Regions from separate parts of the Sporosarcina sp. P16b genome, predicted to be linked through region 4. Evidence: riboswitches for the same ligand, from Rfam matches in the RefSeq annotation. Region 4 holds a riboswitch; each other region holds the start of a gene.
The links. A riboswitch is a leader RNA that binds a small molecule or an ion and turns the genes downstream of it on or off. The one in region 4 is predicted to bind thiamine pyrophosphate.

Region 1: another riboswitch for thiamine pyrophosphate. It lies ahead of CSV77_RS11145 (thiamine phosphate synthase); the one in region 4 lies ahead of CSV77_RS06005 (ABC transporter ATP-binding protein).
Region 2: another riboswitch for thiamine pyrophosphate. It lies ahead of tenA (thiaminase II); the one in region 4 lies ahead of CSV77_RS06005 (ABC transporter ATP-binding protein).
Region 3: another riboswitch for thiamine pyrophosphate. It lies ahead of thiM (hydroxyethylthiazole kinase); the one in region 4 lies ahead of CSV77_RS06005 (ABC transporter ATP-binding protein).

What each region holds. Positions count from the first base shown of each region.
Region 1 covers NZ_PDYO01000008.1:114,424-122,250, reverse strand. The annotation lists gene CSV77_RS11165 (phosphoribosylaminoimidazolesuccinocarboxamide synthase) at 130-810, opposite strand; gene CSV77_RS11160 (heavy-metal-associated domain-containing protein) at 976-1,197, shown strand; gene CSV77_RS11155 (P-type ATPase actuator domain-containing protein) at 1,213-1,818, shown strand; gene CSV77_RS17140 (hypothetical protein) at 1,796-1,948, shown strand; gene CSV77_RS11150 (Crp/Fnr family transcriptional regulator) at 1,977-2,486, shown strand; TPP riboswitch at 2,544-2,652, shown strand; gene CSV77_RS11145 (thiamine phosphate synthase) at 2,723-3,322, shown strand; gene thiS (sulfur carrier protein ThiS) at 3,306-3,512, shown strand; gene CSV77_RS11135 (thiazole synthase) at 3,509-4,282, shown strand; gene CSV77_RS11130 (ThiF family adenylyltransferase) at 4,279-5,295, shown strand; gene CSV77_RS11125 (ABC transporter ATP-binding protein) at 5,508-6,206, opposite strand; gene CSV77_RS11120 (ABC transporter permease) at 6,210-7,280, opposite strand; gene CSV77_RS16930 (globin-coupled sensor protein) at 7,297-7,827, opposite strand, start outside.
Region 2 covers NZ_PDYO01000005.1:18,888-26,714, reverse strand. The annotation lists gene ureG (urease accessory protein UreG) at 33-653, shown strand; gene CSV77_RS07885 (urease accessory protein UreD) at 646-1,470, shown strand; gene CSV77_RS07880 (YheE family protein) at 2,093-2,530, shown strand; TPP riboswitch at 2,695-2,796, shown strand; gene tenA (thiaminase II) at 2,887-3,582, shown strand; gene CSV77_RS07870 (DUF3889 domain-containing protein) at 3,631-4,014, shown strand; partial or broken gene CSV77_RS07865 (nitric oxide synthase oxygenase) at 4,058-4,729, opposite strand; gene hpaB (4-hydroxyphenylacetate 3-monooxygenase, oxygenase component) at 4,902-6,341, opposite strand; gene CSV77_RS07855 (hypothetical protein) at 6,404-7,087, shown strand; gene CSV77_RS07850 (rhodanese-like domain-containing protein) at 7,166-7,468, shown strand.
Region 3 covers NZ_PDYO01000005.1:90,088-97,914, forward strand. The annotation lists gene CSV77_RS17010 (hypothetical protein) at 1-318, opposite strand, end outside; gene CSV77_RS08270 (hypothetical protein) at 456-656, opposite strand; gene CSV77_RS08275 (thiol-disulfide oxidoreductase DCC family protein) at 830-1,231, shown strand; gene CSV77_RS08280 (DUF779 domain-containing protein) at 1,323-1,700, opposite strand; gene adh (aldehyde dehydrogenase) at 1,743-3,284, opposite strand; gene CSV77_RS08290 (DUF3238 domain-containing protein) at 3,785-4,981, opposite strand; TPP riboswitch at 5,174-5,275, shown strand; gene thiM (hydroxyethylthiazole kinase) at 5,338-6,111, shown strand; gene thiD (bifunctional hydroxymethylpyrimidine kinase/phosphomethylpyrimidine kinase) at 6,128-6,943, shown strand; gene thiE (thiamine phosphate synthase) at 6,943-7,602, shown strand; gene thiW (energy coupling factor transporter S component ThiW) at 7,614-7,827, shown strand, end outside.
Region 4 covers NZ_PDYO01000003.1:54,870-62,696, forward strand. The annotation lists gene CSV77_RS05985 (YARHG domain-containing protein) at 548-1,621, opposite strand; gene CSV77_RS05990 (S8 family peptidase) at 1,908-3,422, shown strand; gene CSV77_RS05995 (ABC transporter substrate-binding protein) at 3,490-4,530, opposite strand; gene CSV77_RS06000 (ABC transporter permease) at 4,527-5,279, opposite strand; gene CSV77_RS06005 (ABC transporter ATP-binding protein) at 5,276-6,043, opposite strand; TPP riboswitch at 6,131-6,228, opposite strand; gene CSV77_RS06010 (TetR/AcrR family transcriptional regulator) at 6,388-6,957, shown strand; gene CSV77_RS06015 (YhgE/Pip domain-containing protein) at 6,997-7,827, shown strand, end outside.

The sequences.
Region 1 (7,827 bases), on a different contig from region 4:
CTTGAATGAGCGTCCACTCCCCCCTCCCTCCCTTATACAATAAAAAACACTCCTGATACTAGGTCAGTCAGCGCATAGCGTAAGTGACAATATAAAAAACCGGAAACAATTTTCGTTTCCGGTTGAGTTTTATGAAAATAATATCTTTTCTAATTCCATTGGTTCAATATATGTATCGCCTCGATAAACGCGCATATTGCCTCCTGAAATTTCATCGATCAACATGATGTTTCGCTCAGGATCGCGACCGAACTCCAATTTGATATCATAAAGTTCTAAACCTTTTTCCGCCATCTCTGATCGCACTACTTCAGAAATTTGCTGGGTCAATTCTTTAAGTACCGCATATTCTTCATGCGTCAAAATGTGAAGTTGTGCCAAAGCATCTTCTGAAATGGGTGGATCTTGACGTTCATCATCTTTTAGCGTCACTTCCACGAATGCATCCAATACTTGTCCTTCTTCGGCATACGCACCGAATCTGCGCAAGAAACTTCCGACCGCACGGTATCGACAAATCACTTCTAATCCTTTACCAAAGATCGTAGCAGGCTTCACCGTCATCGTCACTTCATCCAGATCGGCATCGATGTAATGCGTCGGTACGTTTTGCTCCTCCAATTTCTCGAAAAAGTATTTCGTCATGCGAAGTCCAGACTTCCCGGCACCATCAATCGTCAGGCCTACTGTGTTGGCACCTGGATCAAATACACCATCTTCCCCTGTTACATCATCCTTGAATTTCAATAGCACGTGGCCATCTTCCAAGCGGTAGACGTCTTTCGTTTTACCAGAATAGGTTAATTTCATCCGTACGATTCTCCTCTATTCATAAATGTATACTGCTTATTCAGTATAAAGCACTTTGACGAGAAGAAAAAGTATTGTTTGACAAAAGTTGATGGGCGTCAAGGTCGTTTTCACAAAATACTCTCATACTTAAGTTGACAAATACACAAGAAGAGGATGAGATCAATGAAAAAAGTCGTATTTTTAATGGAACCATTCAGTTGCCCGTCATGTGTCAAAAAAATTGAAGGTGCACTATCTCGAGCAAAAGGTGTACAGCGAGTAAAAGTATTATTCCATTCAAGTAAAGTTCGAGTCGAGTTTGATGAATCTATCGTAGAAGCCAATGAATTACAGGAATTAATTAGTAAACTCGGCTATCCAGTTCTCAATAAAAAAGTCTCATAGAGAGGAGGCATTCAAATGAACGCAAAGCAAACCGTACGCATCACTTCCCTATCCGCGATTTTGCTTGGAGCAGCGATCATCTTGCACTTCGCAAGCCTTCATGACGCGCGTCAGATTACATTAATCGCGGCCACTTTAATCGCGGGTACTCCGATTGCAATCAAGGCATGGAAAGCTATCCGCATGAAAGCTTTTAGTATTGAACTTCTCGTGACCATCGCGGTCATCGGTGCGCTATTTATTGGTGAGTATGTAGAATCCGCTGCAGTTACCTTCTTATTTTTATTCGGAGCGCTACTTGAAATTCGTACAATGGAGAAAACCCGCTCGTCCCTCAAGGCACTTATTGATCTGGCCCCACTAGAAGCAAGTGTCTTTCGAGATGGTAAAATAATGACAATCGCTGTTGACGAGGTAGTAGTCGGTGACCGAGTAATCGTTCGCTCAGGAGAACAAGTTCCAGTTGACGGACCGATTGTTACAGGCAGTGCTTCCATAAATGAAGCAAGTGTACTTTTGGTTATATTGAACGCCATTCGATTAATACGCTATACTAGTGACAAACCAGCCAGTCGAAATATAAGCGAGGTGAAAGTGAATGAGTCAACAGCCCCACAATAATACGACGGATCAAAATATGTGTGTATCGCTCGTTCCGTTGTTCAATCATTTGGAAACTGAACAGATGAAACACGTAGTAGGAACTCGCGCGAAACACTTCGCATCCACGTGGAAAAATCATTTACAATGAAGGCGACTGCTCCGAAGGTTTATATATTTTGCATAAAGGACGAATCAAAGTATACCGCCTGTCAGAAAACGGCAAAGAGCAACTCGTGCGAATTTTAGAACCGGGAGATTTCACAGGTGAGCTGTCATTATTCAATGCCAAACCTCATGACGCCTACGCAGAAACACTTGAACCCGTGGAATTATGTATTATTCAACGTGATCAAATGCAACAACTTCTACAAAAACATCCTGCGATCTCATTAAAGATGTTAGAGGAATTCTCCTCTCGCCTCGCCCGGACAGAACAACGGGCAGCGCGGATCGGTATGGAAGCAGCAGAAACGCGTATCGCCCTATATCTAGCCGATTTATCTGAAGAACAACAACAATTGACAGTCGAATTACCGATGAGTCGCAAAGATCTCGCCTCCCACCTCGGGACGACACCTGAAACAATTAGTCGCAAATTAAGCGCATTCGAGGAGTCGGGCTGGATTCGGCAGTCCAGCATGAAAACGGTGGATATTCTCGATTTGGATGCTTTATTACTTTTATAAAAGAAACTCTTTTCATTCCACTACGTACATGATACGCTAGTTCTGAAAACTAAATATTTTGACCATTGGGGGAATCCTTCACAAGGACTGAGAAAAGAGTGTGGCTCTGAAACCCTTATTACCTGAACAGATTAGCATCTGCGGAGGGAAGTGGCGAGTCGTTCCGTATATATTTCTGTCGACACATCCACCACTTTCCGATTCGGGAAGTGGTTTTTTCTATTGGAGGGGAATGAATGAAGTTACTTGGCGTGACTGATGACTGTCTTTCGGTTGACGAACTGACTTTACACTTGCAGCAGACAGCGCCGTTTCTAGATGCTATTATTTTGCGTGAAAAGTCCAAGACAGATGCACAACTGACAGATTTGATTACGCGTCTTGCGAATAGCGGATTTCCACTCGATAAGCTCATTATACATGCCAGACCTTACGTGGCTGGCGAGCTGAACCTTAGAAAAGTGCAGTTGACTGGCTATGGCATGTCTTTACGGGATGCACTTCGGAAATTTCCCGAGCTACAATTCGGGTGCTCAATTCATTCAATGGAAGAAGCAAAGGAAGCTACGACGGAAGGCGCGGATTGGCTCTTGCACGGGCATGTTTTCGAGACGAAATCAAAGCCCGGCCTACCAGCGCGCGGCACGGAAGAATTGTTTTCTATTGCAAAGTATAGTTCGATCCCCGTGTATGCAATCGGCGGAATTCAGCCGCTCCACTTGCCTGATTTACAACGAAACGGCGTAGCAGGCGTGGCTGTATTATCCCCTATGCGTTCATTAAAAGTCTTACAAAGTTATAGAATAGGAGTCGTGTCTAATGAAGAAAATGATTGATCTGAACGGAAAAACCTATTCGGTCGTTCCAGAAGTAGCGACGATTCAACAGTTACTTGAGCATTTGGGATTAGGTGATCGTATTTTGATTGTGGAGAAAAACAAAGAGATTTTGCAAAAAGATCACTATGACGCACCGATTATGGATCGAGACCAAATTGAAATTATACATTTTGTAGGAGGCGGATGAAGATGTTAAAAATTGCAGATAAAGAATTCTCTTCACGGTTATTACTAGGCACAGGGAAATATCCTTCATTTGAAATACAAAAGCAGGCAGTTGCAGTATCAGAAGCAGAAATCCTCACGTTTGCAGTACGACGCATGGATATTTTCGAAGCGTCGCAGCCCAATTTTCTAAAGCAATTGGATTTAACTCGCTATACATTACTTCCAAATACTGCAGGCGCAAGTACAGCAGAAGAAGCCGTACATATCGCACGTCTTGCAAAGGCATCAGGACTTTGTGACATGGTGAAAGTGGAAATTATCGGATGCAGCCGTTCATTGCTTCCAGATCCTGTAGAGACATTACGCGCTACTGAAATGCTGCTAGAGGAAGGCTTTATTGTATTGCCTTATACGTCAGACGATGTAGTGCTCGCAAGAAGACTATGCGAATTAGGCGTTCATGCCATCATGCCGGGCGCTGCGCCAATCGGTTCAGGCAGAGGCATTCTGAATCCGCTGAATCTGTCATTGATCATTGAGCAATCGAATGTCCCCGTCATCATTGACGCTGGCGTCGGCTCTCCAAAAGACGCGGCATTCGCGATGGAGCTCGGAGCAGACGGTGTATTGCTGAATACGGCAGTATCAGAAGCCGCAAATCCTGTCATGATGGCAGAAGCAATGAAACTCGCGATTGAAGCAGGACGTCTCGGTTATAAGGCAGGACGTATGCCAGTCCGCGATTACGGCGTAGCAAGCAGTCCAACTGAAGGGCTTGTGACGAATTGACCGGAAAATATTCTCGGCAAGAGCTATTTGCACCTATCGGACCAGTTGGACAACAGCGTATCCGCGAGGCAAAAGTTTTCGTCTTAGGAGCGGGTGCACTCGGTTCTTCCGGAGCGGAAATGCTTGTCCGTGCAGGGGTCGGCGAACTAACGATTGTTGATCGTGATATTTTGGAGTGGACCAATCTTCATAGACAGCAATTATACACAGAGCAAGATGTCATGGATCAATTGCCGAAAGCGATTGCAGCAGAAAGCCGTTTGCGCGCTATCAACAGCGATGTGAAAGTTCGTGGGATTGTGGCGGATGTGACACCTGAAAATGTTCTCGACCTATTCGAGGGACATCATTTCATTCTCGACGGCACAGATAATATCGAAACACGATTACTAGCAAATGACGCAGCGTTACAACTCGGCATCCCTTTCTTCATGGGTGCTTGCGTCGGTAGCTACGGGCTGACGTTTCCTATTGGTGTAAAAGAAGGCTCACCCTGCTTGCATTGTCTACTCGAAGCGTTACCACCACAGTCTTTAACATGCGATACAGTCGGCGTCATCTCACCAATCGTCGTTACAACGGCTGCCCGTCAAACCGCCGAATTGCTGAAGTGTATAACGGGTGCGCAGATGGAACCGCGCCTGGAATCCGTCGATCTATGGACAGGCGAACGTGCTGCAATGGACGTGCACAGTATGAAGAAATCTAGTTGTCCGAGTTGCTCAGACACTCCAACCTATCCTTACCTATCTGCCAATGAAGTCATTCGGACTGCCGTGCTGTGCGGACGCGACACCGTGCAACTGACATGGCCAAGGAACCGACAAGTGGAACTACTACCATTTGCCGAATCCATTCGCGGTATTGTTTCTAATTTAAAACAAAACCCATATTTGGTTTCCTGTGAATACAACGCTCATCGACTCGTGTTATTCCGCGATGGCAGGATGTTGGTACATGGAACGAAGGATATCATGGTTGCACGGAAGATCGTCGCTGGTTTATTGGGATGATGCTTGTGCTTAGAGCGCTTGCGCGTGGGCTATGATCGGTTGACACGTTGGATAGAGCGCTGGCCCCTGGACTATGAGCGATGAACACGTTCAATAGAGCGCTCCGTCCAATTTTATGAGCATACCCAATAAATCCTCCAATAAAAAAACGCTTCAGAAAGCCATAAAACAGCTTTCCGAAGCGTTTATTTCATTATTTATTCAACCCTCGCTTATTCCGTCGAATCCAATGCCATCTCAGCCGAACTCTCCAACTTCAACACACCATCCGTCATCTTGTACACCTTATCCACGTATCGAATCAATCGTATATCATGTGTCACGACGATGGTCGCTGTCTGATTCGACTTCGTTTCATTACGCAACAACTCCATCACCTCAAACGCCCGATCCGAATCGAGTGAAGCGGTAGGCTCATCCGCCAAAAGAATCGCTGGCTTGCTGAACAATGCTTTCGCAATCGCCACACGTTGTCGCTCACCGCCCGATAAATCAGATGGATAATTCTTACGCAACTTGGTAATACCTAAATCTTCATATAACTTACGTTGCTCATCTTTGGTCATATTGTCTTTCTTCACTTTATTTAGCAATTCAAGCTGCTGATCAACAGTTAGGAACGGCACAAGGTTGGAAGCTTGCAATATAAACCCGATTTCCTGCAAACGGATTTTTGAACGTTGCTTTTCATTTAGCTGCGATAATTCTTTACCGTTAATGATGACTTCGCCTTCGCTTGGTGTTTGCAGAGCGCCAGCCACCGTCAGGAACGTACTTTTACCTGAACCTGACGGACCGATAACCGCGACCAATTCTCCACGTTCAACTAAGAAATTGGTTTCCTTCATCGCTTCAACGAGCGTATTGCCTTCACCGAACGTCTTTTTCGCATTTCGTAGTTCCAGTACCATCGTTTACCCCCCTATCGCTTCGAGCGGATCAATTCGAATAATCGTCCAAACCGAAATGACAGCCCCGAGAATTGCCACTACTATTAAGACCACCCCATAAATGATCATGGTAGGTATATCAAACATGATAGGAACTGCATTTGGCAGGAAGCTTCCCGCAAGCAACGTCAGTCCAAATGCTAGGACTACCCCGATCAACGCGAGAATGAATGTCTGTGCGATAACGGATCTTGCCAAATAAGCGCTGGAAATCCCCTGCGCTTTCATCAGACCGAACATGCTGATTTTCTGGACAGTCAATACGTACAGGAAAATGGCAACGATTGCCGCTGAAATGACGAATAGGAAGTAAATCATATACGTCAACGTCAAATTCTGCTCCGTATAACCCGGTAGATTCTCGATAAATGTTTCCGTTTCAATAATTTCCGTATTGTCTGGCAAGGAAAGTGTAGCCCAGTCTTTGTCTCTAATGACAATTGCGTTAACCAAGTCTTTATTCATTGTATAGGCGTCACCATATTTAATTTTCTGCATATCATTTAACTTCATATAGAGAATAGGCGACGCATTAAAACGAGCTTTTTCCGTGAAGCCGACAATCGTCAGTTTCGTGTCTGTTGAGGATAACTCGAGCGTATCCCCTATTTTAAAGCCTTCATCTTTTAGCACATCAGATGCCACGACACCGTTTTGAACGTAAAATGTCGGGTCCCCTTCACTAACTTCAGGCTTGATGAACTCTTCTCTATCTATACCGAAGAGCATGACATTTTGTTTGGTATCACCATTGTTTGCGATGGCGCCCATTTGGCTAACAACAGCCGTTTCTTTCGCATCCAGTTCATCGGCTATTTTCTTGTCAAGTGCCGACTCATACAAACTCTTATCGGATTCCTCTGTCAGAAGAACTGCATCGACTTTCCACGAGTCGATCGCTTCTCTGTTCATGCTGGCTAATCCATTTGCCAGTCCGGATAGGAAGAACACGAGGAATGACACCAATAGTAAAATCGATGTGATGAGTAAAAATCGTAATTTATTCTTTTTGATTTCGCTCCATGCTAAAAACATTCATTCTCACTTCCTTTTATAGGACATTTATCGCTTCTTCCAACTCATAAGAAGTGGATACAACTTCCTTCGATACGCCGCCAATTGATGTAATGACGCTTTGCAAATTTATCATATGGTCTGAAAAATGCTGGATATCGTCTATGGTCAAATGAACCGTCTCAGTTATGTTCTGGAATGTCTCTCTAGTTGTTTCCGTTTCTTTCATGCCCATATCGGCATACTTCGTGACAGTATCTATCGCATCATGAACAGCTCGCGTCTTCGCCTTCGATTGCGCGACGAGTTGTGCAATATTATCTGTCGACCGTTTCGTCTGATCAGCTAGGTTTCGGACTTCATCCGCAACAACCGCAAAACCTTTTCCGTGAACACCTGCACGTGCCGCTTCAATTGCAGAGTTCAGTGCCAAAAGGTTGGTCTGATCCGCAATATTTTTCACTAGTTGAACGACTTCTTCAATTTGAATGGATGCGCGGTTTAATTCTTCAATCAATGCCGCCATGCCTTTCGTTTCCTTGACAATCGTCTCCGAAGTAATCACCAT
Region 2 (7,827 bases), on a different contig from region 4:
ATAATGAAATTGATAATAAGGATGTGCTTAGAATGGGACCAATTAAAATAGGTGTCGGTGGACCAGTTGGTGCGGGAAAAACCATGCTTGTTGAAAAAATTACACGCGCGTTAGATGGCGAAGTGAGTATGGCGGTTATTACCAATGATATATATACGAAAGAAGATGCCAAATTTTTAGTTGCGAACGGTATTCTTCCGGAAGACCGTATTGTCGGCGTGGAAACAGGAGGCTGTCCACATACGGCAATTCGTGAAGATGCTTCGATGAATTTCGCTGCGATTAATGAATTGAAAGAAAAACATTCCGACCTCGAGTTGATTTTTGTAGAGAGTGGCGGTGATAACCTAGCGGCTACTTTCAGTCCAGAACTCGTAGACTTTTCCATATATATAATTGACGTAGCGCAAGGTGAAAAAATCCCGCGCAAAGGTGGACAAGGAATGATTAAATCTGATTTGTTTATTATTAATAAAACAGATTTGGCACCATACGTTGGGGCGAGTCTTGAAGTAATGGAGTCCGACACAAAAGTATTTAGAGGAAATAAACCTTTCTTTTTCACCAATTTAAAAGATGATCAAGGACTAGATGAAGTGGTTGAATGGGTCAGAAAACACGCTTTGTTAAAAGGACTAGGACAAGATGTCTGAATGGACAGGTGTTCTTGACCTTGTCATGGAAAACCGACAAGGACGCTCCGTGGCGAAAAGCGTTTACTTTCAAGGTGCATTTAAAGTGATGCGTCCCGTTTATTTCAATAAAAATAGTTATCCATGCTATTATTTATTGAATCCTGGCGGTGGCTATTTAGATGGAGATCGGTATCAAATGAAAGTCACGCTTGGTGAACGAGCGATGCTGACGTTGACGACCCAGTCAGCGACGAAAGTATATAGAACACCGACCGAGCAAGTATATCAAGAAACAGTCATTCGTATGAAAAAGGATAGTTATCTAGAGTACTTACCGGATGCACTTATTGCATACAAAGATGCCAGTTGCTATCAAAAAAATAGTATATACATGGAAAAAGGAGCAACTTTGCTGTATGCCGAAATTTTGACTCCGGGCTGGTCGCCGGAAGGAGAAAAATTCAGCTATGACATGCTCCGTTTGAAAACCGAGATTTATATGGAAGGTCAACTTGTTGTCTTTGACCATATAAAACTTCATCCAGCGTCACAAAATATGAATGAGTTAGGCTTTATGGAAGGATACACACATTTGGGTTCCTTAATTGTCGTGGGAGAAAAAACGAATGATGCTCTATTGGATCGATTATATGAAACTCTTCAACAAGAGGCTGGAGAATTTGCATTCGGATTGTCTAAGCTTGCCGTTCCTGGCTTCACTATACGCATCTTGGCAAACTATACACAAGTCATAGAGCGAATTATTTCAGTCTGCCACCACGTAATTAGCGAAGAATGGGATCAAATGAAACCAAGTTTTTTAAGGAAGTACTAGAAAATGCCCGACAATTCAATGAGTTGTTGGGCATTTTCTGTCCGTTATGCTAGTACTGCAGAAATTAATATGCATGGAAAGTAATAAAGAAGGCTAAATTATTCCGTATATATTCTGCAGTTTGTTCAAACAACTTTGTCACTGTTCAAATGATTGAAACACAAAAATTAGGGTATTATTATACATACGTGGTGTGTCATTCGTAGGATTAACCATGTCCGTCAAGTCAATAGAATGTATAGCAGTCTTTGCGTGTATTGGTTCAACACTCACGGTAATTATTAAAGGCTGCAATAAGGTTGTTACACATGTGTGAAGTTAATCTTCTGCCTGGTAGTGAGTGAAGATGTAATAGAGTGTACGGGGAGTAAGTTCGCTACGACTTACGGTGTTTGGACCATATATTCGAATGATATAAAGCATAGTAGAATATTAATGGATTTGACAACAACCTATTGCTAAGTTATATTAGAGTTTAAATTTTTTTAAAGGATTTTATACGTGAGCAGGAATGATGGGTAATTAAACTTCAGGCTAGAAGGCTTGAATTAGTAGTTATGGATAACGTAAGATGAGCCATTTTATAAAAAGAGGCTTTATACTATTTTTGGAGGTGTTCCCTGTGGTAGATGACTTTGAAGCAGAAAAAGTTTTTGAAGACAGGCAGTACGAGCGAATTCAGTTTAAGCTCATCTTAGAAGGTCGTAAGTATAAAGGTGACTATCATGACGGTAAAATTCAATGGCTTAATCCACATCCCAAACATGATGTTGGCGAAGAAGAAATAATTGCCATAGAGGATAAAGTTTTGGAACTTCTATCAGAGCAAGGGATTCGAAGTGAAGCGGATGATATTGAGATCGAACAATCGAATAGCGGAAGTCAAACTCGACCACTTCAGTCATTTAAATTGAAGATTCAAGGCGAAGAATTTAAAGGTACATTCATTAATGGCAAAATTGAATGGTATCATCCTAAACCACGACGTAAATTAGAAGAAGAGCGCGTAAAAAAAATAGAAGAAGATGTTGAGAAAAAGCTAAAAGAACATCTAGAATAACAAATTGACACTGCGTGAAATCTGCCGAATAAACGTATTCGATTGAGTGAGACCAACATAAGGTCTTCTGCCAATCGCTGTGTTGTATGTAGGCTACGTGCAATCTCAATTCGTTTGACCTTTCTGACAAGTTAAGACTACAATGAATATACAAATGAAATAGTTGTTACCGCTAGGGGTGCTCTCTGGAGCTGAGAGAAGCATATGCTTTAACCCTTTAACTTGATCCGGTTCATACCGGCGTAAGGAAGTGGTGTAGATGTTACTTAGCTGATTTCTGTGCTCTGTGATGTCTCTCCGCCACTTCTTGTCAAGAAGTGGCTTTTTCATTTATCACGAAAAAGGAGAGAGTATACATGAAGTTTACAGAACGTTTATTAGAGAAGACATTACCGATTTGGAGACAGAATCATAGTCACCCGTTTGTCCAAGAGATTGGAAATGGTCTGTTGGATCAGGAGAAGTTTCGTTTTTATATGGTGCAAGACTATTTGTATTTAATTGACTACGCGAAAGTGTTTGCTGTGGGCACAATGAAGGCTACGGATGTAGAGACGATGGGTAAATTTGCTGCATTGCTTAACGGTACACTACACACCGAAATGGAACTTCACCGTCAATATGCAGCACGCTTTGGCATTACCGAGGAAGAGCTCGAGAATGCTCAGCCGTCTCCAATTGTCCTAGCGTACACGCACTATATGCTACATGTAAGTCAAAACGGCTCTCTAGCGGAAGTTGTCGCTGCATTATTGCCGTGTGCGTGGAGCTACTGGGAGATCGGCAAAGAGCTTTCGGAATTGCCTGGTGCGCTGGAACATCCATTGTATGGTGACTGGATTCGCATGTATTCATCGGAAGACTTTGGCGAGTTGGCTACTTGGTGCTTAGAATTAATGGACGAAACTGCAGAAGGCAAGCCTGAATCAGAATTAGTGAGGTTAGAGGAGATCTTCCTTAATATGACTCGATATGAGTATATGTTCTGGGACATGGCCTACACGAAGCAAATGTGGCCTGGTATGCATGAAGGACAGATGATTACAAATTAATATATAAGAAACGTCCGACTATTTAAGTTGGATGTTTTTCATTTAGAATTGAATGGATATAAACAGCGCATGCTATTCCTAAAGGAGGTGTGCGCCATCTTTGCAAAAATAGGTTTGGCACTTGGAGTTTTATTGACAAGTGGGTCGGGTACTAGTGATGAGTCAGCTGCTGCACTTAGTAAAGTGGAAGTACCGGCATACGCCAAATGGTCAAGGCTTGCGATCAAACAAACGATGCTCAAATATCCTCATGCAGATATCAAGGATTATTTGCATATCGCAACCGACTCAAAAAAAGTTACGGGCGTGGAGAAATTTCAGCTTTGGTTAAAAGAGGAAGAACGGGAATTCGGTTTAATAGTGACTGTCACCTATTCAGCTGAAACAGGTAAATTTATTCGCATCGATTTTCAAGAAATACCTGTTCAATAAGCCAATGCCCCTAGACCATATAACATGGTGCAGGGGCGTTGGTTTATTCGGGATCTCTTTGATAAAAGAAATTGGGAGTTATAATGTCATTGGCAAACCGTTTGTGATAGACATAGGTAGCGGCGGGTGATAGTGGTGGAATGAGCCATACCCAGTTACCTGTCACTTTTCTTCCTGCACTTTGCTCTTTCTTTTCGAACGATTTGAATTGTTTAGCTGCGGTATGATGATCAACAAGTGTGACGCCTTCTTGCTGGTAGGAATGTAGAACGGCTATATTCAACTCTACAAGTGCTTTGTCTATCCAAAGAGATCGATTGGATTTCGTGTTAAGGCCCATCAGTTTGGCGACAGACGGCAAAAGATTATAACGGTCCGCATCTGCAAGATTACGCGCTCCAATTTCCGTACCCATATACCAGCCGTTAAATGGTGCCATAGGATATTCAATTCCACCGATATCAAGACGCGTATTGGAAATGATCGGAACAGCATACCATTTTGTATGCAACTCAGAAATTCCTTTGATTTCGGGATGACTGATAGGTACCTCTTTTACTAACGACTTTGGCAATTCAAAAAGCCGCGGAGATTTCCCATACTCTTGAATGACAAGCGGTAATACATCAAAAGGTGTTTTGGCTCCTTGCCAACCAAGGCTTTCACATAACTTAGTCATTTCAATGGATGTAGAGTCACCAATGTTGATTTGTTCTTCTCGTGAAAGTCCTAGTTCATCATAACAACTGTGAATAAACTGGACTGCTTCTTGAAATAGCTCTATTCTATTTACAGATAGCACCATAATCATCAATTCCATATACAAAGTGTAGCATCTGGCAAATACGATGAGCTGACATAATTTCGGCAAATTACTGACTTTTCATTTAATCTGAGAGTAACCGGTGTATCATTTCTTGTCCTGCGTCTTTTGGATAGGATCGGTATAGATGTCCTGATAAGCGAACTGGATCACCGAAGAAATACCGTTCATATTGCGTTTGTCTTGTGCCGAACGAACTCATCGTCAAATCCCAAGCCAACCGAAATAGTTGTACACGTTCAAACGCGGTTTTCGTAGCACCTTGTAGGTACTTTGTGAGATCAGGTTGAATAGCCGAATGGAAATCCTTATCGGTAGGTAGCGCAACCATCCCACTTGCTCCAATTAGCTGAATGATTTCACTAAAACGCGGATAGACTTTGGGGAAAATATTGCTAGCTATTTGAAGTGGTATCGCACTTGGACACATATAACCCCATTGATCGGGTAATGCATCGGCTTCGGATTTATCTCGCAAGGCTTTCATCGTTTCGAGCCCTATAATTATTTCAGACAATTTCTCTTGAATGTGGAGATATTCCGCTATATTAATCGTTTGGACGAGTTGCTCTGCCAAATTTAACATGAACTCCGTCTTGACGATCTGTCTCGTGATGACTTGATGGGTAGCAAATGGATGAAATGAACTCATTGAGAAAAATTCTGAAGCTACTTCCTTATTGTGATGAAAGAATACACGCTTCCACGGGACGAGAACATTATCGAAAACAACTATAGCATCCATCTCTTCAAACCGTGAACTCAGTGGGTAATTAAACGTAGAATTCCCGCCTACAAATGATTCCCTGCAAAGAAAACGTAAACCTTCTGTACTGGAAGGAATGGAAAAGGCGAAAGCTTCATCAGGATCCCCAAGAAATGAAGGCGTGCTGAACACCAACACTTCATCCGTCACGCCGCCCTGTGTGGCTAGTAGCTTTGCTCCTTTAATGATGAGCCCTGCAGATGTCTTGCCTACAATCTTTGCGGAGATCGGTTCATCTGACGTATTAAAGGCATTTTGTGATCGATTGACCTGCGGTGTAATAAAGGTGTGAGTAAAAGATAGATCTTCTTCTCGCGCACGTTCATACAGCGCTTGAATATGTTCTGGAAAACAGTTTTCTTTGCCGAGCAAGTGAGGGGAAGAAGAGGCAAAGCTCATGATCACCGTATTGAGGTAATCTGGACTTCTACCAAGTAAGCCACAGGAAAGTCTTGCCCATTCTTCTATCATAACTCTTCGTTTCTGCAAATCCATTTTAGTTTTCGGTTGTAAGTAAGAAAGTCCAATTGGCTCGTTTGTGACTGGTGAGGCGTATGTCATGAGAGCCTTATGTGAAGGTGATAATTGTAAATCATACAGAGAAGCCTTTGTTTCAATAAGCCCTCTAAAGGCTGGATGTTTAGAAATAGGTCCTTTTAATTGCTGTCCATCTAGCCAAATCTCCGCGGCCTGCTCATTTATTCTACGCACAAACTCGTTGCCATTTATAGCACCCATACTATTCCTCCTGAATTTTCTAGTTGGTATAGTATATTATGAAACCTTCAAGGATGATCAAAATGTTCTCAGGCAGAACAATAGGTAATAGTTTTGATACAATACAGAAAGAGTACATAGGGAATGTATCCAGATCAGCGAAAGGCGTGTGTATATTGAATAAAGAAATGGTAATGAAGTATATTGTGGCGTGCACAAATCTATATGGGATTGTGCCTATTGAAAAAGTAGTGGAGATTTACAATGATCAAAATGAAGAGAAGATTCCATTGGATGAAGTGGAAAGATTTTTGCAAACTAAGCGAGTGAAAGATAAACTAGAGGAGAGCTTCGTCTATATTCAATCAAACGAATTTGTAGCTGAAGCGACAAGCGAAGAAGCCGAGAAGGACAACCTAAGACAAAACGCAGCTAGAAAGCCGTATTATATACCTGGAAGAGAAGAATTATTGTGTTTCATTGACGAGGAGTATGTACAAGAAACGCCCGAGCAATTACTGGTGAAAAATATGTTAGAAGAGGATTTCAGTGATCAATTGGATGTAGACGCAGAAGTCTCAGAATTAGTATATAATTTGCAAGTAAGTGGCGGTGACTTCATGATGGAACTGTCCTCATTTATATCCCGTCTGGTGCTGCCTATTAAAGAATCCGAGCGCTATATCCCTGCGATTGTCGCAGTAGCGGATACGACTAGATTATGGGAAAACCGTGGACATACTACGAAAGAATTACAGCAATACTAATTAGTTCATTTAAATAGACAATGGTCAACCTAGCAAGATAGAATAAGGGTACATTAAACGCTTGGGAGGATATCACTCATGACTTTAAAAGAATTAACTGCAAAAGAAGTACAAGAGCAACTAGAAAGTGGTAAAGAATTGAATATCATCGATGTACGCGAGGATGACGAGGTAGCGGAAGGTATGATTCCAGGCGCAGAACACATCGCCCTCGGTAATCTGCCAGTCGAAATGCATAACTTGAATGCTGAAATATCTTACATTCTCGTATGCCGTTCAGGCGGCAGAAGCGGTCGTGCGCAAGAGCTTATGGCTGACGAAGGCTTTGATGTAACAAACATGGTAGGCGGCATGCTAGCGTGGGAAGGTCAAACAAAATAATATACGAATCCAAAGCTGTCGTAAGAAGTGAAAAACTTCTTACGACAGCTTTTTTGTGCGCACTTTCATCTGTACGGAGTAGTGTTTGCTAACTCCATGGTATACACACGCTTATCGCTTTGCTTGTATTTCCAAAAAACGTCATTCGCTAACAGATCTCACAGTTCTAATGTAGGGAAAGAAGCATAAGGAAAGTGGGTATCGGCTAGATCGGATTGAAGTGCTGTGAATCTTCCTAAGCTTAGTGTAACGATGCCTTTGCCCTCGTAGATACCAATTCGTAGCTTAGGTTAATCCAATCAATTATCAACTCTAAACTTCCCGTCATGTACTAGATAGACATAACCTGAAAAGACCAA
Region 3 (7,827 bases), on a different contig from region 4:
ACCTTCGCCACCCCACATACCTCCAGATCCTGGTCCATATCCTGGCCCTCTTCCTGGCATGATAGTAGAGCCCATAACATTTTCCGTAGTTTCTGTGTAATAGTGCTGTGGCACGCCGACTACGTGGTGTCGATTCACATTCACGATCGGATGAATAAATGGCATTTCCTGTTTAGTGAAGCAATCGTTAAAGCGATATTGTGGCGGGCAAAAAACGGGTTGAAAACCTTGATGACCATGCATTCCTTGATGATGCTGATGGTGTCCCCATCCCTGCTGACCATGTCCGCCTGACATTCCACAATGTCCTTGATTCATTTCTCCACCTCCTTATACCTTATTACATGCGAGCCAATAATTTTGTTACGGGCTGCCGCCATAGTATAGTGAAAAATAAATAGCAATGATCTTTATCAATAGAGATAAAGATCATTGCTATATTGTTAATAAACTATTTATAACTCACAGCTTCTAGGCGTAGAAGGCTTCTCATAACCTAGACTATTTTCAATTAATTCTAGTTTCTTCACAATAAATTTACACTCATTTAATGCGCCATGGACCGGAGCACCTTCGCCTACCATATTCTCAGAACGTAAAAAGTCAGAGTCACGACGCAACTCCAGCTCAGCTGGATGGATGTATTGACGCTCCATACTTTTTCACTCCTTCTTTTTTTTATATGATTCACAAGACAAAGCGAGCTTATTATCTTCTATTATATACTATACACAAACAAATTAACACTATTCTGTTTACTGCGCGTGAGTGAAGTCAAAGCTATGTGGGTATAGTACGATATCATCTATTTTTGAAGGAGAGAGTAACTATGAAACGAGATAGAATTATACTATTTGACGGCGAATGTAACTTCTGTGATGCAAGCGTTCAATTTATCATTAAACGTGACCCGTACAAACACTTTTCATTCGCTTCGTTACAAGACGATGTAGGTAGAAAACTTCGTAAAGACTACCAAATTTCTGATGACGTAGATAGCTTAGTATTGATTGAAAACGGTAAAGCCTATACAAAGTCAGGCGCAGCTTTACGTATCGCCAAAAAACTGGATGGTTTATGGCACTTGGCATTTCTATTCGTAGTTATCCCGCCAGCAATCCGCGACGTCGTCTACGACTATGTTGCAAAAAACCGATATAAATGGTTCGGTAAAAAGGAATTATCCTGCATGTTGCCTTCACCTGAGGATCGCCAACGTTTTATGGCATGAAGATTTTACCCATGACAAAAATTGAATACAGTAAATAAAAAACTGAAAGCAAGGTCCCATGTGTTGAGAGTTGCTTTCAGTCCTAGCCTTCCTATTCTTTGGAAGGCTTTTTATATGAAGTTAATTCCTTATACTCTCCGTCAGTGAAAGCACGAGATCTGGTTAAGAAACGTTTCCCTTCCACTCCTTCAAGCGAAAACATCCCTCCACGTCCGTCGACTACGTCAATAATCAGTTGTGTATGCTTCCAGTATTCAAACTGGCTCTTCATCATATAGAATGGCATGCCGCCAATATGCCCAAGCAAGATATCCTGATTACCAATAATCAAGTCTCCATCTTCGTAACACATCGGAGAAGATCCATCACAGCAACCGCCAGACTGGTGAAACATCAAAGGGCCGTGCTTATCTTTTAACCATTCTATAAGGGCCAACGCTTCTTCTGTTGCGACTACTCGATCTGGCATAGGAATTCCTCCATTCACTTCGGATCCTCCAGATAGATTCAATCAAAAGAATCCTAGTTTGCTTTCGTCGTAGCTAACTAGCATGTTCTTCGTCTGCTGATAATGTGCCAGCATTTGCAAGTGGTTTTCACGTCCGATTCCTGATGCTTTGTAGCCACCAAATGCAGCGTGTGCCGGATATGCATGATAGCAGTTCGTCCATACACGTCCTGCCTGAATACCACGACCGAAACGATACGCTGTATTCATATCGCGCGTCCATACACCTGAACCTAGTCCATATAATGTGTCATTCGCAATTTCTAGTGCTTCTTCTTTATCTTTGAATGTCGTAACCGCTACTACAGGACCAAAGATTTCTTCTTGGAAGATCCTCATTTTATTATGTCCTTTAAATACAGTCGGTTGCACATAATACCCCTCTGCAAGATCACCTTCAAGTTTGTTTTGCTCACCGCCCGTCAGACATTCTGCGCCTTCTTGTTTTCCAATGTCTAAGTAAGAAAGAATTTTCTCTAGTTGTTCAGTGGATGCCTGAGCACCCATCATAACCGTCGGATCCAAGGGATTTCCTACTTTGATCGCTTTAACACGCTCAAGTGCGCGTTCCATGAACTTGTCATAAATGGATTCCTGAATCAATGCACGGGACGGACATGTACAGACCTCACCTTGGTTCAATGCAAACATAACAAAACCTTCAACAGCCTTATCAAGGAATGCATCGTCTTGCGCCATGACATCCTCGAAGAAAATATTCGGAGATTTTCCGCCCAGTTCCAATGTAACCGGAATCAAGTTTTGAGAAGCGTACTGCATAATTAGACGACCTGTTGTCGTCTCCCCCGTAAAGGCAACTTTATTGATGCGCGGATTGGATGCTAGTGGTTTTCCTGCTTCCAGCCCGAAACCGTTGACTATATTCAGAACACCCGCTGGTAGTAAGTCTTCGATTAATTCAACCAATACCAAAATGGAAGCAGGTGTTTGCTCAGCTGGTTTTAACACGATACAGTTTCCTGCAGCCAATGCCGGAGCAAGTTTCCATACCGCCATCAGAATCGGGAAGTTCCACGGAATAATTTGCCCGACGACTCCTAACGGCTCGTGGAAATGGTAGGCTACTGTATCGTTATCAATTTGACTAACTCCGCCTTCTTGCGCACGAATTGCAGAAGCAAAGTATCTAAAATGATCCACTGCAAGCGGAAGATCGGCATTCAATGTTTCACGGATAGCTTTCCCGTTATCCCACGTTTCAGCTACAGCTAGCATTTCCAAGTTCTTTTCAATACGATCCGCTATCTTCAGCAAAATATTCGAACGTTCAGTGACTGATGTTTTTCCCCATGCATCTTTTGCTGCATGAGCTGCATCTAGAGCCAGTTCAATGTCTTCTTCTGTAGATCTAGCTACTTGGGTAAATACCTTACCTGTAACTGGCGTGGAATTATCAAAATACTGGCCTTTTACTGGTGCTGTCCACTTGCCACCGATGAAATTATCATAGCGTTCTTTGAACTGAACCTTTGAACCTTGTGTATTCGGATTTGCATAAACTAGATTTTCTGAAGCTTGTACCATACTGCGTCACACTCCCTGTTCTCATTAATTTGCTTGTATCCCAGCGCAATCGTTATGCACGCAAAGCTATTATACGAAACATAGTTTCACATTATTCCTAATGTGTACGCTTTTATAAGCTATCTATTATTTTAAACTATTCAGTAAGCGCTTTCAACAAAATGCCATTATAAAACAATGAAAAGGTTTTTGAAGTTCCAAGCCTATAAAGTTCGATCCAGCAAATGGCACCTCGGTGACTTGTTGTCGAGTAATAGAATGAAAGGCCGGAAGTATTGCAGCCAATAGATAAAACACAAAAGAAATAAGTGAAAAATTGGAGATATGGAAAAAACATAAGCAAAATGGAAAAATTGAACTGACAGCAGAGTCAATTGGAAAGTTGAACGTCCGAGTCAGAAAGCTTAATTCGGAACGGAGGAGTTTTCAAGAAACGATCAACTAGTAAAGCATAGTTAAATGAACCGCCGCAATTCACTATGGATTGCGGCGGTTCATTGTTAATTACACGTCATATAGCGCCAATAGTTATCTCCTAGCACACCCGTCAAATACGCCAATCCTTCACTTTCAGTACGATGCACAGGACGCCAGTTCTCGCCATCAATCGCTAAATAAATTTCATGATGAGGCGCATCATTATGATAGCCAACTAGATCTAAGTTACCTTGCTGATCCAAATGAGCTTTCATTTCATAGTGAATAGACGGTGAAGCGGTTAATGGATTGCCTACATCATGATTGATTGTAAAATGAACTTCTGTCGATTTCTCCTCCAACCGATCGATTTCTATACCCTCTACAGAAGCATGGGCATGACGCTTATACCGTTTCATAGTATTTAAGCCAATTGACGGCCCTGTTGCTTTCGTAAACCGCAGATTGCTGTCTCCTCCGATGAACTCTCCTTCTATATCTACACGGGTACGGAAGCTCTTTCCTTCAGGGTTAAAGTCCCGATCGTCTCCTGTAAAGTATGGAATCGACGAAAAAAGATTCGGGTTTTTTATGATATCTTCCTTTAAAAAAGTCGTGTAGCGGAACTTCCATTGCTTCACTTCATTTAACTTTTTCCTGTCAGCCACTGGAATGAGTAATCGATCCCGTTGCTTTACTCGCACGGAAAATGTATAGACTTCTTCTGTTGGTTTATTATTAGGATCTGGAGGCATAATCACTTCATACACTTTTGATGCGATTGATTTACTGACATTCATTTTCTGATTGCTATCAAGTAATGGGCGTGTTGCCACGACACTATATACTACCGCCTCAGAAGAACTTGTCTCGCGATCAATAAAACGATTATCCGTAATTGTCTCGATGTATTGTCCATTCCGGAAAACATCAAACTTCTCTACATCCTTAATCCACTCCCATGACAGAGCAATTTGTGATGGGGCGGCAATCGTTGTGATCACCAAGCGTTGTAAAGGATGTTCATCTTCCTGTACTTCTGTCAGAGGTGATGTCTGGATAACAATTACATCTCGAACCCGTCCTTCCTCCACTCGTTCCACTGTATATTGAAAAGGATATGACGGATCTAGCTCTCCATCCGTAAACTTTGGAGCCGTTCCTTCATATACTTGTCGGTCATTTTTATAGACACGGTAATAACCACCTGTGTCACTCCACGTGAATGATATATCATCCAATGAATGATTCATCTGTTGAATTTCGAATAATTTCTCCATTTGCGATCTGCTCCCTTTTATCTATTTCATCTGAAACAGTTATACGCCTTCAGATAATTATGTAACATTCAGCATATCGTTATACCTTTTCATCTATGCACAATCACTCATTTCCAATTACTTTGATCCTATAATGCCAGTATTATTTTAACCTTTTTCATGTATATGATATAATCAGCCTGTCTAATACATAGCCACCACTAGGGGCGCCTTTTATTGGCTGAGATGCAATTACGCAAACCCTTTGAACCTGATCTAGTACATACTAGCGGAGGAAAGTGGGTAGTTTTCATACCCAACCGCCCACCTATGCATGGGCTTTTTGTATATATACCTTTTTAAGGAGGAAAAGAAACATGCAGCTTATTCAAGAACTTCGTCAAAAGCAACCGCTCGTTCATTGCATGACAAACTTTGTAGTCGCGAATTTCCAGGCAAATGGGTTACTTGCAATAGGCGCTTCTCCCGTTATGGCGGATGCAGTGGAGGAGGCAGAAGACATTGCAAAAATTGCCGCTTGCAGTATTTTAAATATTGGTACATTGAAGCAACAAACAGTAGACGCAATGATTTTGGCGGGAAAAAGTGCCCGCGCAGCAGGAAAACCTGTAGTACTAGATCCAGTTGGTGCAGGTGCTACGGCTTTTCGTAAAGCTAGCGTTCTAAAAGTGTTGGACGAGGTAGATATCACACTAATCCGCTGTAATACAGGGGAACTTGCTGCGATTGCAGATGTTCCATGGGCCGCTAAGGGTGTTGACGCAGGAGAAGGTTCTGCCGACATCGAAAGTATAGCGAAAAAGACTGCCCTTAAGTACAACTGTCTCGTGGCGGTTTCAGGCGAAGTCGATTTAGTCACGGACGGCCATTCCACATTATCCATTACGGGCGGCCACCCGATGATGACCACCATAACCGGCACGGGTTGTTTACTCAGTTCTGTCACGGGTGCATTTCTCTCCGTAGGAATGGAACATCCCCTGGAAGCCGTAGCAGATGCACTTTCATTTTATAAACGGGCTGGTGAACAAACTGCAAAGGTTTCACATGGTCCTGGCGACTTTGCTGTAAACTTCTTAAATACCTTACATACATTGGATAACGAACGGAAAACAATTTCAGTATACTAGACAGGAGGTTTTTCGATTGACAGTACAAGTAGCATTGACCATTGCCGGTTCAGATAGCGGAGGAGGCGCAGGAATTCAGGCCGACTTAAAGACGTTTCAGGAGCTAGGTGTATACGGCACTTCTGCCATAACTGCAGTGACTGCTCAGAACACACACGGTGTTCACAGTGTTTATCCAATACAGACAGATGGAGTAATAGCACAAATTCGTGCAGTACTGGATGATTTTGATGTAAAAGCATGTAAAACTGGGATGCTGTTTTCGGCGGAAATCATTACTGAAGTAGCTGCGCTATTAAAGGAATACCCTCCGTTTCCTTTAGTCATTGACCCTGTCATGATTGCAAAGGGAGGACAGGCTTTATTGCAGCAACAGGCGATTGAAGCATTAAAAGAGCATTTACTACCGCTAGCTACCATTGTCACTCCAAATATTCCTGAAGCGGAAGTGCTAACCGGAATGAAAATACGAACAGACGAAGACATTCGGCAAGCTGCAGCCGCTTTTATCAAAATGGGAGCAAGAGCCGTCGTTATGAAAGGCGGTCACCGCAATGATGTACTGGATGCAAAGGATTATTACGCGGACGAAGAAGGGCAGTCATTCACTGTAACAACACCTTGGATTCAAACCAAAGATACACACGGGACCGGATGCACATTCGCAGCGGCTTTGACGAGTTTTCTGGCTAAGGGCTATTCTTTGACGGATGCAGTTGCCGAAGCGAAGCAATTCATACAGGCCGCGATTGAAAATGGCCTGAAGATTGGTTCAGGGCACGGACCAACCAATCACTGGGCATACGGTGAACTGAAAAAGGAGATGCACTGATGTCAAACATGGAAGTGAGGAAAGCATTAGGCTTATATTTTGTAATGGGTACACCAAACGCTCAGAGTCAGGATCCGTTAGCAATAGTAGAAGCGGCTCTTCGCGGTGGTGTCACATGTTTCCAGTTGCGTGAAAAGGGATCTAATGCGCTTGAAGGCGAGGCTTTGCTCGGATTCGCTAGAAAGTGTCAGGCACTTTGCAGATTGTATCGTGTTCCTTTCATCATCAATGACGATGTGGATTTGGCATTGGCCATTAATGCAGACGGGGTTCATGTAGGACAAGATGATGAACAGGCAGACAGCGTGCGTCAGCGAATTGGTCGGGATAAGTGGCTTGGAGTTTCAACTCACAATGCACATGAGGTACAAATTGCACAATCAATCGGGGCGAATTATGTAGGTCTGGGTCCGATCTATCCGACGTCAACCAAACTCGATGCTTCGGCAGTTGTAGGTACCACTCTAGTAGAAGAAATCCATACTGCGTTCCCTGACATGCCGATCGTCGCTATAGGCGGCATTACACTGGCTACTACCGGCTCTGTTATCCAAGCCGGGGCAGACGGTATAGCTGTGGTCTCCGCTATCGCATCGGCTAAAGATCCGCAGTACGCAGCAAGCGATTTATCAAACACTATACACTCTTTGTTGGCATGAATGGGGATCGTATGAATACACGGAAAATGATTTTCATGACAATGTTTGTCGCAATTGCAGTTGCCGGCTCTGCATTCGTTTCATTCCCTGCTGGTATCGCCAGAGCGTATCCCATACAGCATACTGTAAATGTCATAGTGGCGATCGTAATGGGTCCGGGGGCCGCTGTCGTGGTAGCGTTTATGACAGGACTCGTACGTATACTGACAGGGACAGGTTCACTGC
Region 4 (7,827 bases):
TGGCTTGGGGTCGGGCGGTTGTGTGTGAATACCGCGCTAAAGTTGGGGTGGACCGCGCTATTGTGTGTCCATACCGCGCTAAAGTCAGGGCAGACCGCGCCATTGTGCGTCCATACCGCGCTAATGTCAGGGTAGACCGCGCAATTGAGCGCCCGCACCGCGCTAAAGTTAGGGTGGACCGCGCCATTGTGCGTCCATACCGCGCTAAAGTCAGGGCGGACCGCGCCATTGTGCGTCCATACCGCGCTAATGTCAGGGTAGACCGCGCAATTGGGTGTCCGCATCGCGCTAAAGTCGGGGCATACCGCGCAATTCCGTGTCAGCATCGCGCCAAAGTCAGGGCGGACCGCGCAATTGGGTGTCCGCATCGCGCTAAAGTTAGGGCGGACCGCGCCATTGTGCGTCCACACCGCGCTAAAGTCAGTGCAGACCGCGCCATTGTGCATCCATACCGCGCTATTCCCACGCCAAACCGCGCCAATCCACCCAAACCACAAAAACAGGAGCAATCCGCGAAGTCAACTAACTTCGCGGATTGCTCCTTCTGTTATTCCAGTGATTGAATCAACTCAATATTATGTTTCTCCCACTCGGTCATCTTTCCGTCAAAGGATGGGTTCGGTTCGTACCAAGACTGTGAGCCAAAGTAGTTTTGCAGTTCTTTTGATTTGAATATATAGCCGTGCCGTGCATAAATTTCATTGCGGGCTAAACGCAATTCTTCTTTTGACAGTCCTTTGAGATCAGATGTGTCGAGGAACACGTCACCGCTATACGAGATGATGAACTGGTCGTTTGAATCGCCAGCTGGAACTTCTTTAATTACTTCTTTGACAATAACGGTTTCGACAGGTTCGTCCTTCACGACGTCGTTTTGTACGACTGGTAAATCATTGTCGGTTTCCACGTTAGTTTCGATGGCTAATTCTTTGATGGAATCAAAAGTGAGGTGAACCGATTGCTTCGCGCCGAATACATTCGCTTGAATTTCTTCACGTACGCTTTCGTCCTGTAAAGTTGTAGTCATTTTGATAGGGTAAATCCCTGCCATATACGGGCCGAATTCTGCTTGTTCATTACTTTTTTTGATATAGCCTATCTCAGTATCGTGGATCGATAGTACGGTTTCTTCCCCGATAGATTTCACCTTAAGAATATAGCCCGCCGGATTGATCGTATAGTGGGGGAAGAGGCCGAATCGCTTTCCTGTTACATGCATAGAGAACATGCCTTCGTCGGTCTTTTCTTTTAAATTGGTTTCTATTACTTGAACGATAGAAGGATTTTTCTCAACCAATGTAAGCAATGCTTGAATACTTTCTGCATTAATCGAAATACGACTATCTTTCGGCACAATCAATTCATGCAATGCGTCTTGATCTTGCTCGATCAGCGCTGAAATGAAGTGCTCTGTTGTTGCCTTTCGACCGTATTTTGTTTCCATAGCGTAATAGCTTGTAATCGCGGCTAGCACAATAACTAGTAATACAATCGGATACAATGGGGTTTTCAGTAACGACCGTTTTTTATTCAAATTGCGTGATACGAGAAACGCTTTGCAGTTTGTGCAGTACTCTTGCTGTTTTCTATTCAGTTCATTACATATCGGACATTTTTTCATGTGAATTCTCCTACTTCATGCTATGGTTCTATCTTTTGAATGCGAGTATAGATACCAATGTAGTGAAGATTATACTATGATTGACGGGATTATTCTAGATGTAAGGAAGTCTGTTGCATAAAGGAAGTAAGGCGCGGAATATGCAGGGAAGAGGATGTTTCAAAATTCGTCATGTAAAGTAGTCCTATCTAACGTATAGGATGTATGAAGATGGTAAATGGTGAGTTATAATGGTTTAAAAGATTCCCATATTGCTAAAGTGTGGCAGGGAAGAAAAGAGGCGCGAATGAAAGGACAGCATCGTATACTTTTGATGGTATGTATTGGGTTGTTGGCAGTACTTGGATTTCAAGGGATCGTCAGTGCAGAAGCCGTTTCACATGAATTATTGGTAGAGTATGAAGAAACTCGCCAGGCATTTTCAGTAGACGGAAACTTACCAGGTGTAGAAAGTCGTGAAATAATCACAGACGAAGTGGAGTTATGGAGTTTTACAGATTCAGCAGAAATGTTATTCATGAAGGAACAACTTCTTGCAGATCCAAACGTCTTGCATGTTGAAACGAATCATGCGCGTTATTCGCATGTCGTATTTAATGATCCTATTCTTGTAAAGCAGTGGTGGATTCCACAAATGAAGCCGCAGTTGATGTGGTCTAGAGTGCAAGAGCAAAAGAAAAAGACTGTCGTAGCCGTCATTGATTCTGGCATTGATCTATATCATGAAGACTTACAGGGGCGAATTCAGCCAGGCGGTTATAATTTCTACGCAGATAATTCGAATGTTCAGGACGTCAACGGTCATGGAACGGCTGTCGCGGGAGTCATTGCCTCTAAGGCTGGGAATAATCTAGGAGGAGTGGGAATTGCGGGAGGATATGACACCAAAGTATTGCCGTTGAAAATCTCGCACCTGGACGGTCTTAGTAAAGTGTCGGATAGTATCAAGGCGATTGATTACGCCATCCTAAAGCAAGTCGATGTGATCAACATGAGTTACGGGGGTAGCCAATTTTCCCAATTCGAGGAAAAGGCGATTCAGCGTGCAGTGGAATCGGGTATCACGGTCGTTGCGTCTGCAGGAAACGATGCAACAAAGGGGAATTCCATCATGTTTCCCGCGTCTTATCCATCTGTCATTTCAGTTGGGGCAACGGAAAGAGATAATCAGCGCGCTTCTTTTTCAAACTATAACTCTCACGTTAGCTTAGTTGCGCCAGGCGTGGCAATCAATACAACATCAATCAATAATAGCTATATATCAGTCAGTGGAACCTCTTTTTCAGGACCTATGGTAGCAGGCGCCGCGTCTTTAGTGAAGTCTTTGAAGCCGGAAGCAACGCCTGCTGAGATTAGTAGGCTACTTGAAATGACAGCGACTGACTTAGGGGCACCGGGTAAAGATATTTATTTCGGTGCGGGTTTAGTCAATATAGAACGACTTAGCAACGCGTTGCCTGCTATCACTACACCTACTTCACCGAATGAATTTACCGGTGATTTTCCAGAGTTGAAAGTACTACCGAATAAAGTATTCACAATCAAATTTACGAGCGAATTGTCACTTGGAAAAGAGTATGCTCCACATATTTTTATTACCCGTAAGCCAAACAGTGCAGAACGTATCGAAAGTTTTACAGCGAGAGTGGATCCTATGAATAGTAAGCAATTATTCATTACACCAACTACAGAATGGCAGCCAGGTGTTCATTATTTACGTGTGGATCGAGGGCTACAGAATAAAAATGGGATTGCAATGAAGAAGTCCTTTGCTGTGATGTTTACCGTATATCCTGACTAATCACATACAATCGAAAAAGGCTATTGCGATCAGTCATGGAGACGCCCGCAATAGCCTTTTGTGTACTTTACTTCGTTACTTTAGAAAACATTTCATCCGTACTAATATCTAAGATCATATCGTCCACTTCAGGTTTCGTCTTGATCATTTCCATTTCATGGAGCCAGTCCCGTACATCTTCCCACGAAGTTTCATCCAGAGCGCCAAAAGCTTCACCGTGTGTATCCATCTTAGGCAATAGAATTTGTAAGCTTTCCGTTTCGATTGCTTTGTCCAACGGGAAGTTTGCTTGATCTTGGTTGTTCAGCAAGAGGTCGAGTGCTTCTTCGGGCTGTTCTACCATAAATTCATAGCCTTTTTGTGCTGCTCGCCAGAAAGCCTGGATCGCGTCTTGTTCTTTATCCCAAGTATCATCACTCGTCAATAACACGATTTCACTATAATTCGGCACGCCATAGTCTACCGGATTAAAGTAGCGTGTTTTGAATCCTTTTGAGTCCATGACAGGCACTTCGTGATTAATAAATGTTCCCGTCACGGCATCGACGCGTTTTGAAACGAGTGAAGATTCCAGTTCAAATCCGACGTCGATCATATGTACTTTGTCGTAATCGCCCCCGTCATTCGACACCATCGTTTTAATCAACGATTCGTTCAGTGGAATCCCGGGATAGCCGATAGTTTTCCCTTCAAGGTCTTTAGGTGATTGAATCGAGCTTTCTTCCAGCATGACGGTGTAATTAAGCGGCTCACGCACGATGGAGGCAATCGCTTTAACCGGAATATCTTCATTTGCTTGCGCTAAAATGACATCGGGTTGGTAATACAGTCCAAGTGTCACTTTTCCCGCTGCAGTCAAGTTCATTGGATCGGTCGGATTGGCAGGAAATTGAATGTCTACCTCCACATTTTCTTCATTAAAATAGCCTTTTTCCTGCGCTACATATAGATAACTATGTACGGCATTCGGATACCAGTCGAGCATGATACTAACTTTTTTCATTTCATTGCTAGGTGTTTCTTCTTGTTTAGCAGGGGGTGTATCTTTCGTACATCCAGCTAGCAATAACAGAAGAAACATGATGCTAAGGAACAGACGTTTTTTCATTGATGATTCCTCCAGTGTAAAAAGTGTTTTTCTAATACGACGACGAGTAGAAAGAAGATAATACCTACTGCAGAAAGCAAGACGATCGGTGCGAATACGGCGGCACTGTCAAATTGCGTCATCATTCTTCTGCTGAAATACCCGAGTCCTGCCTGAGCGCCTAGCCATTCTCCAATAGCTGCACCGATTACGCTAAGTGTAACCGCCACTTTGAGCCCGGAGAAGAATGATGGCAAAGCGGAAGGTAGGTCTAGTTTATAGAAGATATCTTTTGAAGATGCGCCCATTGTCCGCATTAATTCATGCAAGTTTTTATCCGAAGAGCGTAAGCCGTCGAAAACGCTGACGGTTATCGGGAAAAAAGTAATGAGGACGGTGACCGCGACTTTACTCCAAATGCTGTAGCCGAACCACAAGACAAAAATCGGTGCGAGCGCAATGACAGGAATCGTTTGCGACGCGATGAGAATAGGGTAAAACGCTTGCTCAATTGGCTTCTTACTATACATCGCAATCGCCAGTGTGGATCCGATGATGATCGAAATAGATAAGCCGATCAAAATAGTTAAAGCAGTCGGAGGTAAGTGGTGGATAAACAGCTCCGTTTTCAGCTCCCATAACCTGATCAGAATCGCAGAAGGGGACGGGAAGAGGAAGCTTTTGTCGTAAAGACGTGCTGCAATTTCCCATACGCCAAGTACGATCGCGACGAAAAGTATAGACCAACTATACGAAGTCATCTTCTTCATAGCCGCGCCTCCGAACGAAGGTCGCCGATGAGTTGCTCTTTCAGTTCCATCAGTTCCGGGCGTGCCAAGTCCCGCGTCGTGCGTGGTCGGCTGAGAGGCACGATGACTTCGCGAATCGTCTGCACCGGTTTTTCAGCGAGCACAAAGATGCGATCGGATAGAAATAAAGCTTCGTCGATATCATGTGTGATGAAGACGATGGTTTTATCGAGTTTCTGCCATTGATCGATTAGCCACTCTTGCATCGTCAGCCGCGTGATTGCGTCCAGTGCGCTGAATGGCTCGTCCAATAATAAAATATTTGAGCCGGTCAGGATCGTTCGCAAAAAGGAAACACGTTGTCGCATCCCGCCGGATAAGTTTCCAGGGTAGGCGTTTTCTTCTCCAGCTAGTCCGAAGTCAGCGAGTAGTTGGATGATTTCATCGGAAGAAGGTTTGCGTCCTTGAAGCTCTACTGGTAATTGAACATTTTCTAGAATCGTTCGCCACGGCATGAGTAAGTCTTGCTGCGGCATATAGCCGACCTTGCCTAGCCGCCCCATTGTCACTTCTCCGTTCAATGAAATCTTCCCACTGTCAGGGTTCTCAAGGCCGGTGACGAGTCGGAATAACGTACTTTTACCATACCCGCTTGGTCCAATAATGCTAACGAATTCGCCTTCTTTAACGTGCCAGTCAACTTGATCGAAAATAACAGTAGGTTTCGAAGCTTTCGTTGCTTGATAATGAAAAGAGACATTCGTAAACTCTAAAACTTTATTCATCATATTCTTACCACTTCTCATTTCTTCAAAAAATTCACACAAAAAAACCACTTCTCTGTGCGAAGCGGTTGCATAGTACGGCCAAAATCCGTCATATGTCCACTTCCCTCCGCTAGCATTATCTAGTGCAGGTTCAAGGGTTAAGGCGAACGCCTTTCTCAGCTAAAGCACCCCTAGTGTTTATCCAACTCTTATCGTTACATAGTCTAGTAAAGTAGTCAACTTCAATTTAGTAACTATTCTAGTAACAATCCGCAAACCTCTTGCATTTAATTGGTCATCTATGTAATATAATGACTAGCAGACCGGAATGGTATTTCGGTCATTTTAAAGGGAGTGTCTTCATGGATCGAAGAGAAGAAATTATATTGGCGGCTGAAAAATCATTTTCGATGTTTGGCTATAAAGCGACGACGATGGATCAGGTAGCGAAGATAGCGAATGTAGGAAAGGGTACGATCTATACGTTTTTCTCAAATAAAGAGGAATTATTTCATTCAATTGTGTGGAAAATGGTTGAAGAAATGAAAGATATCTCTGAACGGACAGCTATAGAAGGTGCGACTTTTCAAGAGAATGCCCATGCGCGTATTATGCAGTTGCTGAAATTTCGCGAGACGCATCAGTTATTCATTAAACTGATAGAAGAAGAGAAAGAGTTGCGCACACCTGCTGTAGGAGATGTGTTAACTACTATTGAGAAGGAAATAGTGAATTTCATTGCTGGAAAGATTGATCGCGGTGTCGCAAAAGGAGAATTGAAGCCATGTGACAGCGAGCTGATTGCATATCTTTTATTCAAATCTTATGTAGCACTAGTTAACGATTGGTCAAAAACGCATGACAAACAGCTGACGGAGAAGCAAATCACGGACGTGTTAAACAATACAATTTTCTCCAATTTATTAGTGTGACGTGCGAATGACGGAATATAGAGTGAGGGTTTATACTAGATGAATAAAATTTGGTTCATAGTCAGACGGGATCTCCGGAATATCTCCAAGAATAAAGCCGCGCTCATTGTCATTGCGGCGATTGCGTTTCTCCCTTCCCTTTATGCTTGGATGAACATCCTCGCTTCGTGGGATCCCTACTCCAATACGAAAGGCGTAGAAGTCGCGGTCGTCAGTGAAGACGTAGGTGCAAAAATCGAGGATAAGGAATTCAATGTCGGGGATGAAGTCATCGTCTCGCTGACCAAGAACGACGATCTAGGCTGGCAGTTTGTAACGAAAGATGAAGCGTTAAAAGGCGTGAAACACGGCGATTACTATGCTGCGATCATTATTCCGGAAGACTTCTCAGAGAATTTAAGCAGTATCGTAACCGATGATATTAAAAAGCCATCATTGGATTATTATATTAATGAAAAAATCAATGCAATTTCCCCGAAAGTAGCGGGCAAAGGCGCGTCTGCTATTGTAGAAAATATCGACAAAACATTCGTCGAACAAGCGAATGAAGCAGTCCTCAAAGTATTCAATAATCTCGGAGTAGAAATTGAAGGAAATCGAGTGAATATCGAAAAACTACGGGATTTAATTTATCAATTGGAATATGACATTCCTGAAATTTATTCGAAATTACAGATGGTAGATAAAGGCTTGGATTTTGCCGATTCATCTATTGATCGCGTAGATGTCGTGCTGGATGATGTCAATGCCGTGCATGCTAATGCGAAAAAGTTGAACGCACGCTTGATCAATAAGTTGCAAGAGAATGAAAAGGCTGTGGATCACACGTTGCGCGTCATTACGTCTAATTTGGAGAGTGCACAGACGGCA